Regions from separate parts of the Comamonas sp. lk genome, predicted to be linked through region 2. Evidence: riboswitches for the same ligand, from Rfam matches in the RefSeq annotation. Region 2 holds a riboswitch; the other holds the start of a gene.
What was found. Region 2 has a riboswitch for glycine ahead of gcvT (glycine cleavage system aminomethyltransferase GcvT). Riboswitches for the same ligand answer to the same signal wherever they lie in the genome.

Region 1: linked by a shared signal. The riboswitch ahead of EAO39_RS10425 (trimeric intracellular cation channel family protein) and the one ahead of gcvT (glycine cleavage system aminomethyltransferase GcvT) in region 2 are both predicted to bind glycine.

What each region holds. Positions count from the first base shown of each region.
Region 1 covers NZ_UOOB01000001.1:2,266,079-2,272,331, forward strand. The annotation lists gene mnmC (FAD-dependent 5-carboxymethylaminomethyl-2-thiouridine(34) oxidoreductase MnmC) at 1-688, opposite strand, end outside; gene EAO39_RS10425 (trimeric intracellular cation channel family protein) at 707-1,372, opposite strand; glycine riboswitch at 1,426-1,539, opposite strand; glycine riboswitch at 1,567-1,671, opposite strand; gene EAO39_RS10430 (heme-binding protein) at 1,759-2,250, opposite strand; gene EAO39_RS10435 (response regulator) at 2,360-2,947, opposite strand; gene EAO39_RS10440 (ATP-binding protein) at 2,944-4,515, opposite strand; gene EAO39_RS10445 (folate-binding protein YgfZ) at 4,609-5,565, opposite strand; gene mltG (endolytic transglycosylase MltG) at 5,612-6,253, shown strand, end outside.
Region 2 covers NZ_UOOB01000001.1:2,935,413-2,941,665, reverse strand. The annotation lists gene gcvP (aminomethyl-transferring glycine dehydrogenase) at 1-1,795, opposite strand, end outside; gene gcvH (glycine cleavage system protein GcvH) at 1,886-2,260, opposite strand; gene gcvT (glycine cleavage system aminomethyltransferase GcvT) at 2,391-3,524, opposite strand; glycine riboswitch at 3,605-3,709, opposite strand; glycine riboswitch at 3,735-3,850, opposite strand; gene EAO39_RS13350 (Lrp/AsnC family transcriptional regulator) at 4,282-4,737, shown strand; gene EAO39_RS13345 (amino acid permease) at 4,832-6,253, opposite strand, start outside.

The DNA.
Region 1 (6,253 bases), 670 kb from region 2:
ACCCCTGCTGGGCGAGACCTTCGCGCACGCTGCCTGCAATGCACCAGCTTGCCACAGCGGTGCCACGCCGGCAGTGGCGTGCCACGTTCTTCATGGCTTCGGGGCTCCACAGCTCGGGATTGAGTTTGGGAGAAAAACCATCAAGGTAGACGCTGTCCACCGTCAGCTGCTGCTTGCGCAACACGGTCTGGGCATCTCCCACATAAAGGGTGAGCAGCACCTGTCCGTTGTCAAAAGACAGCCGGTGCACGCCGGGCAGCAAGCCCCACCACTGGGCCTGCAACTGCTCGGCCAAGAGCTGCAGCTGCGGGTCATCAGGCAGGCCGCGCAACAGATCGTCGGCAGACACGGGATAGGCCTCGATCGAGGCAAAGTGCAGCACGCGCGGGCGCAGGGGGTCTGCCTTCCAGGCAGCCCAGGTGACGAGAAAATTCAGTCCAAAGCCAAAGCCAATCTCCAGGATTCGCCATTGCGAGGCGTGGGCCCAGGCCTCGGGAAGACCGCAGCCGCCCAGGAAACCCTGACGAGCCTGATCCAGACCGCCCAGTTCGCTGCGGTACCGGTCACCGAAGCGGGGGCTATAGGGCGTGCCATCGGCAAGCCATGTGATGGATTCCCCATTGAGGGGCGGCTCCAGACTCTCACCGGGTTTTTCAGATGGGGGCAGGGGTAGGCTCTCGACAGACATTGCAGGGTCTTGACTCTCTTATTCCCAGCGCTGCTGATAGGAGAACACCGGCAGACGCCATTTGAAGCGTATGGCGGCCAGGCGAAACGCCAGGCCACCGGCAAAGCACACGATGGTGCTGATATTGGGGCTGACATCCAGAGCGCGCAGACCCAGGAACATCAGGCACACGGCCAGGGAGACGCTGGCATACAGCTCGCGGCGGAAGACCACGGGCACCTGGTTGCAGAGCACGTCGCGCAAAATGCCGCCGCTGATACCGGTGATCATGCCGGCCATGATGACGACGATGGTGGGGTAGCCCAACTCCAGCGCGGTGTTGGAGCCAATCAGCGAGAAAGCGATCAAACCCATGGCGTCCAGCAGCAAAAACACCTGCTTCAAGCGGTGCATATGTCGGGCGATGAGCGTGGTCAGCAGGCCGAAGCTGATGACCAGATACACATATTCGGGGTGTTGCGTCCAGCCTATGGGGTAGTGGCCCAGCACCATGTCGCGTATGGTGCCGCCACCCAGGGCGGTGACAAAGGCGATGACGACCACGCCAAAAATGTCCATATTGCGCCGGCCCGCAGCCAGTGCGCCGGACATGGCTTCGGCCGCGATGGCCACCAGATAGATCACCAGCATGACGGTGATATTGCTGGCCTGGAAGGAGTCCAGCAAGGAAACGGAGGGAAGCATGACAGCCCTGATTGGGTTAAGCCAGTCATTCGCCATAGCGAAATGTCAGGCGTGCCTCTCCCGCTGTCCTTTGTACCTGAGAGTTGCGTGCGCCAGCCTGGCCGTGCACTTGCCCCTTCGGTGAGCCTGCAGCAAAGGGCTGCGGGCTGCTCTCCAGTTGGCGAATTCGTGCGGCCGATCTATCGGCTGCACTGTCCTGTCCTGCGGTACGGGGTGCCTGAGCGATTATGGGAGTTTGCGCCTTCGGCGGAGGCATGGGGCCATGTTTGGCGCCTGCCTCGCTCTCCCGCAGGAAAGCCGTGATTCTAGCCAGTTGGAAGGGGGACTTCACGCAAAAAAGCCAAGGCCTGGAGCCTTGGCTTATGGGGCAGACGGGCCGCAGCGGCTTATTGCAGCTGATCTTTCAAGGCCGCCAGGGCTTTTTGTGCGCAGGCCTCGTCCAGGTGGCCGCCGGGCGCACCGGCCACGCCGATGGCGCCAATGACCTCATTGCCCGCCTTGATGGGCACGCCGCCGGCCAGCACCAGAAAGCCGGGGATTTGCGCCAGACCGGCGGCATCGGGGTTGGATTGAATCGTCTTGGCCATGCCGCTGGTCGGGTTGCGCGACGATGCCGAGGTGAAAGCCTTGGCGGTGGCGGCTTTGGGCGTGTGGGCGCCGGCGCCATCGGCGCGGGACAGTGCCAGCAGCACGCCGGCGCGGTCCACCACGGCAGCGGTCACGTTATGGCCGTCGGCGCTGCAGGCGGCAACGGTTTGCTGGGCCAGTTGGGCGGCGGTTGCCGAGGCAATCGAGCGGGTGCTGACCGTAGCGGCAGAGGCGGCGCCGCAGGCCAGGGTGCTCAGGGCGAGGAGGGCAAAAGTGCTCAGGCGATTCATGTCAGGGCTCCAGGGGGTGAAAGCAATGACTGAACTGTAGGAACACGGGCGCTTGGCGCCTATTCGCAAGCCAACGGACGGCTCTCGGTAGTTTTACCGAGGGTGGGCCTCAGCTGCGGGCAGCGGCAGACAGCAGCAGCCGGGTCTGCTCGGCCACGGAGCCCGTGCCCAGCTTTTCGGCCAGCTTGGCACGGTGGGTGTCCACGGTGCGCACGGAGATATCCAGCGCGGCCGCGATCTCCTTGCTGCCCAGGCCCTTGGTGATCAGCTCCAGCACCTCGCGTTCGCGCTCGGTCAGCACCTGCAGATGGTGGCGGGCCTCGTTGCGCTCGGCCTGCCGGGCTAGCGTGGCCTGGGCAGTCCTGATGGCCTCCAGCAGGGTCTGCTCCTCTATGGGTTTGGTCAGAAAGTCGGTGACGCCGGCCTTGAAGGCCCGGCGGCAGGAGTGCAGATCGCCATGGCCGGTGATGACGATGGCCGGCCAGTCCACGCCTTGCGCACGCAGCTGCTCATACAGCTGCAGGCCGGACATCAGCGGCATGCGCAAATCCATGATCAGCACGCCGGGCTGGCTGCGGTCCAGATGGGCCAGGCATTCGGCAGGAGAGGCAAAGCAGCTCACGCTCAGGTCATAGGTCTGTAGCAGCAGATGCAAGGCCTCGCGCACCGAGGCGTCGTCGTCTATCAGGTAAATCATGGGATGGGGTTTTCCGGGGCGGCGCCCGTGGTCGCCAGGGGCAGGGTCAGCACAAAGCAGGCACCTGGCCAGGCGGTGCTTGGGCTGGCGCTGGCGGGCGGCAGATATTGCAGCTGGCCGCCCATGCGTTCCATCAGCGTGGCGCACAGCGGCAGGCCCAGGCCCATGCCGCCGCTCTTGGTGGTGAAGAAAGGGTCGAAAATGCGCTGGGCCGTGGCGGCGTCTATGCCGGGGCCGTTGTCCCGCACCGTGAGACTGGCTTGTCGGCCGTCGGCTTGCTGCGCTATCTGTATGGCCGGCTCAGCCACCGAGCTCTGCGACAGCGCTTCCAGCGCATTGCGCACCAGATTGTGCAGCACCTGCTCCAGTGCCACGGGGTCGGCCCAAACGCTGCAATCTGCCGGCGCCGGCTCCCATAGCAGCTGGACACCGGCCTCTTTGGCCGGGCCTTCCAGCAGCAAAAGAGTCTGGGCCACAGCCTGGGCCAGATCCAGGCGCTGGGCCTGACTGGGCGTGTTGCTGATGTAGCTGCGCATGCGGTCCAGAATGGCTCCGGCGCGGCGGGCCTCGCGCACATTGGCCTGCAGGGCGCTGGTCAGCAGCTCGCTCTTGCCCAGCTCCTGGGCGCGCAGCGCGGCCTGGCTCTGGCTGAGCAGAGCGGTCACGGGCTGGGCCAGCTCATGGGCAATGCCTGAAGCCATCTCGCCCATGCCGTTGACGCGGGAGGCGTGGGCCAGCTGTGCCTCATTGGCCAGCAACTGGGCGCGCTGCTGGTGACGGCGCGCCTGCTGGCGGCTTTTCCAGACCAGGGCGGCTAGCCATACCAGCAGTAGGCTGAGTGCGGCGCTTAGCAGCAGGCGCGGCCAGCCCAGCAGAGGCTGGGCCTGGGTCAGCAGCTGCACCTGCAGGGGCTGGCCATAGCCTTGCAAGGTAAATCGGCCTATGGGCTGGTAAGTGTTGGGGTCGGCGGTCTGACCTTGGGGTTGCAGCAAAGGCTGTCCGTCGAGGTCGATGCGCAAGCCGGTATGGGGCGGCAGGGTGTCGGCCTCTAGCAAATGGGCGGAATCAATGCGCATGCACAACCAGCCTGCGGGTTCTGCTATCTTTTTGAGTAGCAGATAGCGCCCGCGATGCGCACTGTCCGGCAGGCTGTCGCTTTCTCCGGGACGCAGCGGCGCCACGGTGCGGGCCGCTGCCGGGCTGCGGCAATCGCCCGAAGATTGATCCAGCGCATCACCGCTTGCCGTATGGGGGGGAGTCACCAGCTCAATCTGCTCTATGCGCGGGTACATCAGCGCTATGGAGCGTGCCACCTGCCGCATGGCCGCCGGCTGGCCACTGGCGTCCTTGAGCGCTGCAAGCGTGGCGAGCGCCGTCAGGTGAGCCTTGTGCTGAGCGATTTTTTCCAGCATCTGGCGCTGCACGGCTTCGGTCAGCTGCAACTGCTGGCGTTGCTGCTCCGTACGCTCCTGCCACCACTGAAAGCCGGAGGCCAGCAAAAATATCAGCAGCCAGGCCAGCAGCAGCCAAGGCTTGGAGGAGCTAACAAAAATCCGGGGGACTGGCATGGCCGCAGTGTACAAAGCCCAAAGCCGTCCTCTGCAAAGCAAAACGCTCCCTAAGGAGCGCCATGCCAAACCGGGGCGGATGAGAGGGCGGTTTTAGATATCCGCCAGCAGCTCGTAGGGCAGAGGCAGAACTTGCAGCGCAGCGCCAGCCGTGGCATCGGCCGCATGGCCTTCGTTGAGGGCCGCGTGGGCAAACAGGTCCTGGCGCGAGGCCGAGGCAATCTGCATGGAGACAATCGCATCCCAGCCGCCCAGAGGGGAGGCTGCTGCCTGGACCACGGTGCCCGTGGCTTGCTCCAGATCTTCGGGCGAGAAAACCTCCTGGCCCACGCTCAGTGCGGTATCGGCATGGACCAGGTAGGCGCGGCGCTTGAGCGTGCCGCGAAACTGGCTGCGGGCCACGATTTCCTGGCCGGGGTAGCAGCCTTTCTTGAAGTTCACGCCGCCTACCGACTCGTAATTGAGCATCTGGGGCACAAAGGCGTCGACCACCGGGGCCGAGAGCGTGGCCACGGCGCTTTGCACCGTGCCCCACAGCCACAGGCCCTCGGCCAGCGTCTCGCCTTCGGGGGCTGGCGTGCCTGCAGGGGCCAGCCACAGTGCGCGGGCCTGGCCGGCTGCGGGGTACAAAGCGATCACCGAGGCCGGGCCTGCGTCCTTGCGATCCCAGGGGCGGGCGCTGGGCAGGAGGGCCTCGGCGGCCGTGCCCGAGAGGCCGTAGAGCGAGAATTCGCCCGTGGCATCGCTGAGCTTGCATTTGGCGCGCAGCACAAACATGGACAGGCGCTTGAGCGTGGGCGCCAGCAGGCTGCGGTCGCAAACCAGCAGGATTTCTTCCTGGCTGCGCTTGAAGCCCACAAAACTGGCCAGCATGCGGCCCTTGGCGGTGCAAAAAGCGGCCAGGCGCGCGTGCTGCATATCCAGCAGGGCAAAGTCGTTGGTCAGCTGGCCGTGCAGGAAACTGGCTGCGTCTTCGCCTACGGCGCGGATGACACCCAGATGGGAAATGGCGGTAATGCCGTTCAGGGACGGCGTCGATGGCAGGGTCATGGCTGAATTATGATCGGCGCTCCTAACTCATGAATGGATCAAGGTTGTGCGTGCTGTTTTTCGTGCACTGATGGTTTTGCTGCTGCTGGCCGTGTTGGCCGGCGGTGCCGCATGGTGGTGGCTGTATCAGCCCATGACCATGACGGCCAAGACGCTGGAGCTGGAGATCGAGCCCGGCACGCGTCCGCGCGCCGTGGCGCAGCGGGTGGCCGATGCCGGCGTGCAGGTCAACCCGCAGCTGCTGTATCTCTGGTTTCGCCTCTCGGGCCAGGACCGGGCCATCAAGGCCGGCAACTATGAACTCGAGCAGGGGCTGACACCTTATGTGCTGCTGCAAAAGCTGGCGCGCGGCGAGGCCAGCCAGAGTGCGGTGACGCTGGTGGAAGGCTGGAACTGGCGCCAGGTGCGCCAGGCGCTGCAGCGTGAAGCCACCTTGAAGCAGGACAGCAGCCAGCTCTCGGATGAGGAGCTGATGAAATTGCTGGGCCGTGAAGGCGTGGCACCCGAGGGTCGCTTCTTCCCGGATACCTATACCTTCTCCAAGGGCAGCTCCGATATCGCCGTGCTGCGTCGTGCCCTGCATGCCATGGATCGGCGTCTGGCCGATGCCTGGGCCCTGCGTGCGGCCAACACTCCGCTCAAATCGCCAGACGAGGCTTTGATCCTGGCCAGCATTGTGGAAAAGGAA
Region 2 (6,253 bases):
GCGATTCATGAAAGGCCTTGATGGCCAGAAGACCCGCATATTCCCCCTGGCTGCCTGCATTGGGCTGCAGGCTGATGCCCGCATAGCCCGTGGCCTGGCATAGCCAGTCGCGCAGCTGCTGATCCAGCTCGGCATAGCCTTGCAGCTGGTCGGCGGGTGCAAATGGGTGCATGTTGGCGAACTCTGGCCAGGTGATGGGGATCATCTCGCTGGTGGCATTGAGCTTCATGGTGCACGAGCCCAGCGGAATCATGGAGCGGTCCAGCGCCAGATCCTTGTCGCTCAGGCTGCGGATATAGCGCAGCATGGCGGTTTCGGAATGGTGGGTGTTGAAGACCGGGTGCGTCAGATAGGGGCTGGTGCGCAGCTGCGATTCGGGAATCAGCGAGGGCCGGCCCTCGTCCATGGCCGTGATGCTGGGCAGGGGCTGGCCGTCCTTGGCGAAAATGCTCCAGATCAGTTCCACATCGGCGCGGGTCGTGGTCTCGTCCAGGCTGATGCAAAGATACTCATCCCAGGCTTTTCTGAGGTTCACGCCCTTGGATACTGCGCGGGCAGCTATGGAATCCGTAGCTTTCTTGGTATGCAGGCTCAAGGTGTCGAATGCCGTGTCATGGTGGGTGGCGGCATAGCCCAGCTGCGCCAGGCCACGGCTCAGAATCGCCGTGTAGCGCGCCACGCGCTGGGCGATGCGCTTGAGTCCTTCAGGGCCGTGGTAGACGGCATACATGCTGGCGATGACGGCGGGCAGCACCTGGGCCGTACAGATGTTGGAAGTGGCTTTTTCGCGGCGGATATGCTGCTCGCGCGTCTGCAAGGCCAGGCGGTAGGCGGGCTTGCCGTGCACGTCCACGCTCACGCCGACCAGGCGGCCAGGCAGGGAGCGCTTGAATTCATCGCGGCAGGCCATGAAGGCGGCGTGCGGGCCGCCAGCGCCCATGGGCATGCCAAAGCGCTGGCTGTTGCCCACCACGATGTCCGCGCCCCATTCGCCTGGCGGCGTCAGCAGGGTCAGGGCCAGCAGGTCGGTGGCGACGATGGCGGCCGCCTGCTTGGCGTGGATGGTGTCCACATCGGCCTTCCAGTCCGCAATCCAGCCGCTGGAGGCCGGGTACTGGATCACGGCCGCGAAGAAATCGCCCGCCAGTGCGGTTTCCCACTCCTGCTTGCTGTTGGCCACCGTGACTTCGATGCCGATAGGCTGGGCACGGGTCTGTATCACTTCTATGGTCTGGGGATGCAGATCGCCGGCCAGCACGATGCGTTGGCTTTTGGATTTGACCGAACGTCTGGCCAGGGTCATGGCTTCGGCGGCGGCCGTGGCTTCGTCCAGCATGGAAGCATTGGCAATCGGCATGCCGGTCAGATCGCAGACCATGGTCTGGAAGTTGACCAGCGCTTCCATGCGGCCTTGGGAAATTTCGGCCTGATACGGGGTGTAGGCCGTGTACCAGGCGGGGTTCTCCAGAATATTGCGCAGGATGACGCCCGGCGTATGCGTGCCGTAGTAGCCCTGGCCGATAAAGCTTTTGAGCACCTGGTTCTTGCCGGCGATGGCCTTGAGCTCGGCCAGCGCTGCGGCTTCGGTGACGGGATCCGGCAAATCCATGGGTTTGGCGCGCGCAATCGAACGCGGCACGATGGAGTTGATCAGCGCGGCGCGCGAGGCCTCGCCAATCACGGAAAGCATCAGCGCTTCATCCGCGGCATCTATGCCTATGTGGCGGGGAATGAATTCACCGGGATTTTCCAGCGCTTCAAGGCTGGCAACGGGAGCGGGGGGCGACATCAGCATGGGAGGGACCTGTTCTCAAATACTGTGACTGACTGGGGGCGCAGGCAGAAAGAAAAACGGCCTTCGCAAACGCGAAGGCCGTGGAAAAAATCAATTGCTGGCAGCGAAGTCGTTATAGGCCGTCTCTTCCATCAGGCCTTCGAGTTCGCTGACATCGCTCATCTTGACCTTGAAGAACCAGCCGCTGTTCAGAGGGTCGCTGTTGGCCAGGGCAGGGTCGTCGCGCAGAGCTTCGTTGACTTCCACGATTTCGCCGGTCACGGGCATGTAGACATCGGCAGCGGCCTTGACGGATTCGACCACGCCAGCCACATCGCCGGCCTTGAAGGTGGAGCCCACGGCGGGCAGGTCGACAAACACCACATCGCCCAGCGCATCCTGTGCGTGGACGGTGATGCCGACGATGGCTGCATTGGTGTCAGCCGTGTTGATCCATTCGTGTTCTTTGGAATATTTGATGCTCATGGAAAGCTCCAGATGGTGAATTCAGGGAAATCTGTGTTTTGAGAAAGGTCCAGCGCGCACTTTAGCGGCGTTCTGAGCACCGCCGGATGAATTGGCCTGCTCAAACAAGAGGCCGGGCCACGGCAGCGGTTCAGCCTCGGTAATAGTTCGTGGGCACAAACGGCGTGGCCGTGACCTTCATGGGCACGGGCTTGCCGCGCACCATGGCGAAGATCTCGGTACCCAGCGCCGCATAGTCGGGCTGCACATAGGCCAGCGCCACGGGCTGGTTGAGCGTGGGGCTGAGCAGGCCGCTGGTGATATGGCCTATATGCTGGCCGTCCATGTTCTCCAGCACCGCAGGCTCGCGCACGGGAATGCGCTCCAAGGCCACCAGGCCTACGCGCTTGCGCTGGAGCTGCTGCGGATTTTGTAGCTGTTCCAGCACGATGGATGCACCGGGAAAACCGCCTTCACGCGCACCGCCGTTGCGGCGCACTTTCTGTATGGCCCAGTTCAGCGCCGCTTCCACCGGCGTGGTGGTCGTGTCTATATCGTTGCCGTAGAGACAAAGACCGGCTTCCAGTCGCAGCGAGTTGCGTGCGCCCAGACCGATGGGGGCGATTTCGGACTGGGCCAGCAGTGCTTGGGCCAGGGCTTGGGCACCGTCTGCGGGCACGGAGATTTCAAAACCGTCCTCGCCGGTGTAGCCGCTACGCGTGATGTAGAGCGCATGGCCTTGCCAGTCAAAATGGCCGCCGGTCATGAAGACCAGCTGGCTCACGCCGGGGATCAGGCGCGCCAGCACCGTGACCGCTTTCGGGCCTTGCAGGGCCAGCAAAGCCTGATCGGGCAGGGGAATCACTTCGCAGCGCTGGCCTATGCGCTCCTGGATATGGGCGATATCGGCCTGTTTGCAGGCACCGTTGACGATGACGAATAAGTCGTCGCCGCGGTTGACGAACATCAGATCGTCCAGAATGCCGCCTTGGTCATTGAGCAGCAGGCCGTAGCGCTGTTTGTGCACGCCGAGGTCTTGCACGTCCACGGGCATCAGCGTTTCCAGGGCGGCGGCAGCGTCGGCACCGCGCAGCAGCAGCTGGCCCATATGGGAGACGTCAAACAGGCCGGCGGCCTTGCGGGTGTGCAGATGCTCGGCCATCAGCCCCTGGGGGTACTGCACGGGCATGGAATAGCCGGCAAATGGCACCATGCGGGCGCCCAGCTGCTGGTGCAGGGCGAACAAAGGGGTGTGGCGCAGAGGTTGGTTGTCGGCGGCAGTCAAGGGGCAAGCTCCGGTGGTGAAACCAAATGAGTTGCCATGCCCGGCAAATGCAATAGATATCGCATTGCCTGGCGTGGCGGTCTTGCCCTGCTGTCCGCTTTACCTGAGAGATTCACTGCACGCGGGTGCAGCTTGCTCCTTCGGTGGGTGCTGCAAGCGCAGCACCTCTCTCCAGCAAGGAACGCTGTGGACTGAGCTTTGCTCGCCCGTCAGCGCTTGTCAGTCCTTTTGCCTGAGCGTTCGGGTGCTGCATAAAGGCAGAGCCTGCGCCTTCGGCGGTGCGTTGCGGGTCAAACCCCGTAGGCACTCTCTCCTGACAGCAGGCATTCTAGCCGCCAGTTATTGCGTCGCAACATGGGGTTTATGCGGGTTTGTACGAGGTCTGCGCATGCCGATCCGGCGGCGTTGGCTGTGAGAGATGCGCATAAAAACCGCTTGCACTCCAATCAGTAAAAGCGCAGACAGATATCAATTGCATAGTCCTTTCTCACTCTGTGGCACTGCCCAGAATGCGACAGGCCGCGCCACTGCGGATAAGTGGCGCGGCCTGGAACGGGTTCCGGTGGCGGATCAGACAATCTGGCGCTGACGGTAAACAGCGGGATCACTTGAATGGTTTTACTGCGTTGGTGAACGTGCTTCCATGGACTCAACTATGCATGTTGCAGTGCAGAAAATGCTGCTTTGTTTTCTGCAGATATCGCTTTGCTACAGAAAATTTTGCTGCCAATGCTTAAAAAGCGATAAATTCAAGGCCATGGACACTTTGGATAAAAAGATTCTTGCTGCTTTGCAAGCCAATGCGCGGGCCAGTCTGCAGGAAATCGGCGCTGCCGTGGGCTTGAGCGCCTCTCCATGCTGGGCGCGCATCAAGAAAATGGAGGAAGCCGGCGTGATCGAGGGCTATACCGTGCGCCTCAATCCCCAGGCGCTGGGCCTGGCCGATTCGGTGCTGGTGATGGTGACGCTGGACAGTCACTCCGACAACACGCTGGAGAAATTCGGCGAGGTGCTGGCCACCATTCCCGAAGTGGTGGAGGCGCATCTGGTCTCGGGCGAATACGACTATCTGCTGCGCATTGTCGTCAAGGACACGCGTGACTATGAGCGTTTGCTGCGCGAGAAGCTCTACAAGATCAAGGGCATACGCCACAGTCAGTCCAGCTTTGTGCTGCGCACGCTGAAGCGGGCCGATTTACCGCTGGGCATCTGAATTAAAGACCGAGACAACTGGAGCCGCAGAGAGTTTGAAATGAAAAAAGGCAGCGCCGTTGCCGGTGCTGCCTTGTTGCATGATTGGGGCTGAATTAGCGCAGACCCTGCACGTCCATGTCTTTGTACTTCACGATGCGCGAGCCTTTGACCAGCTTGTAGCCCCACCAGATGATGAGGAACAGCGGCAGGCCGATATAGGTGGCAATCGCGCCCACCCAGTCGATCTTGTCGCTGAGGAAGTTCTCGTAGTTCTGGCCCAGGGTGATGATCAGGCACAGCACAAAGGCAAACACCGGGCCGAAGGGGAAGGCTGCCGCACGGTAGGGCAGCTGGTTGAGGTCGAAGCCCTGTGCTTCGCAGCCCTTGCGAAAGCGGTAGTGGCTCACGGCAATGCCCAGCCAGGCCACAAAGCCGCACATGCCAGAGAGATTGAGCAGCCAGATATAGACCGCCTTGGGGCTGAAGACATTGGTCAGAAAGCACAGCGCAGCAATCACCGTGGTGGCCAGCAGTGCCAGCACCGGCACGCCGCGCTGGTTGACGCGGGCGAACAGCTTGGGCGCCATGCCCTGGGTGGCCAGGGCGTAGAGCATGCGGGTGGAGGCATACATGCCCGAGTTTCCGGCCGACAGCACCGAAGTCAGCACCACGGCATTCATGACGGCAGCGGCCGACAGCAGGCCGGCGCGTTCGAACACCAGGGTGAAGGGGCTGACGGCGATATCGCCCAGGTTGTTGCGCAGCAGCTTGGGATCGGTATAGGGGATCAGCAGACCGATGATCAGGATGGCGAAGACATAGAACAGCAAAATGCGCCAGAACACCTTGCGCACGGCGCGCGGCACGTTCTTGGCCGGATCTTCGGACTCGCCGGCGGCAATGCCGATCAGCTCCGTGCCCTGAAAGGAAAAGCCCACCACCATGGCCACGCCGATCAGCGCGGCAAAGCCGCCGACAAAGGGCGCGTCACCGGCGGTGAAGTTGGCGATACCGCCCCAGAGGCCGTCGGGCGAGCCGCCTTGCATAATGCCGAAGATCATCATCACGCCCACGGCGATGAAGACCAGCACGGTGGCGACCTTGATGGCGGCAAACCAGAACTCGGATTCGCCAAAGCCTCTGGCCGACAGGGCGTTGAGGCCGAACATCAGGGCCAGGAACAGGGCGCTCCAGATAAAGCCGTCAATGCCGGGGAACCAGTAGGCCATCACCAGCTGTGCTGCCACCAGGTCCACGGCAATGGTCACAGCCCAGTTGTACCAGTAGTTCCAGCCCAAGGCGAAGCCAAAGCCTTCGTCCACGTATTTGGCGCCATAGGTGGCAAACGAGCCCGACACCGGCATGTGCGAGGCCATCTCGCCCAGGCTGGTCATCAAAAAGTAAACCATCAGGCCGACAATCATGTAGGCCAGCAAGGCGCCGCCAGGGCCGGCTTGCGAGATGGTGGCGCCAGAGGCCACGAAAAGCCCCGTGCCGATGGAGCCGCCAATGGCGATCATCGACATATGGCGCGC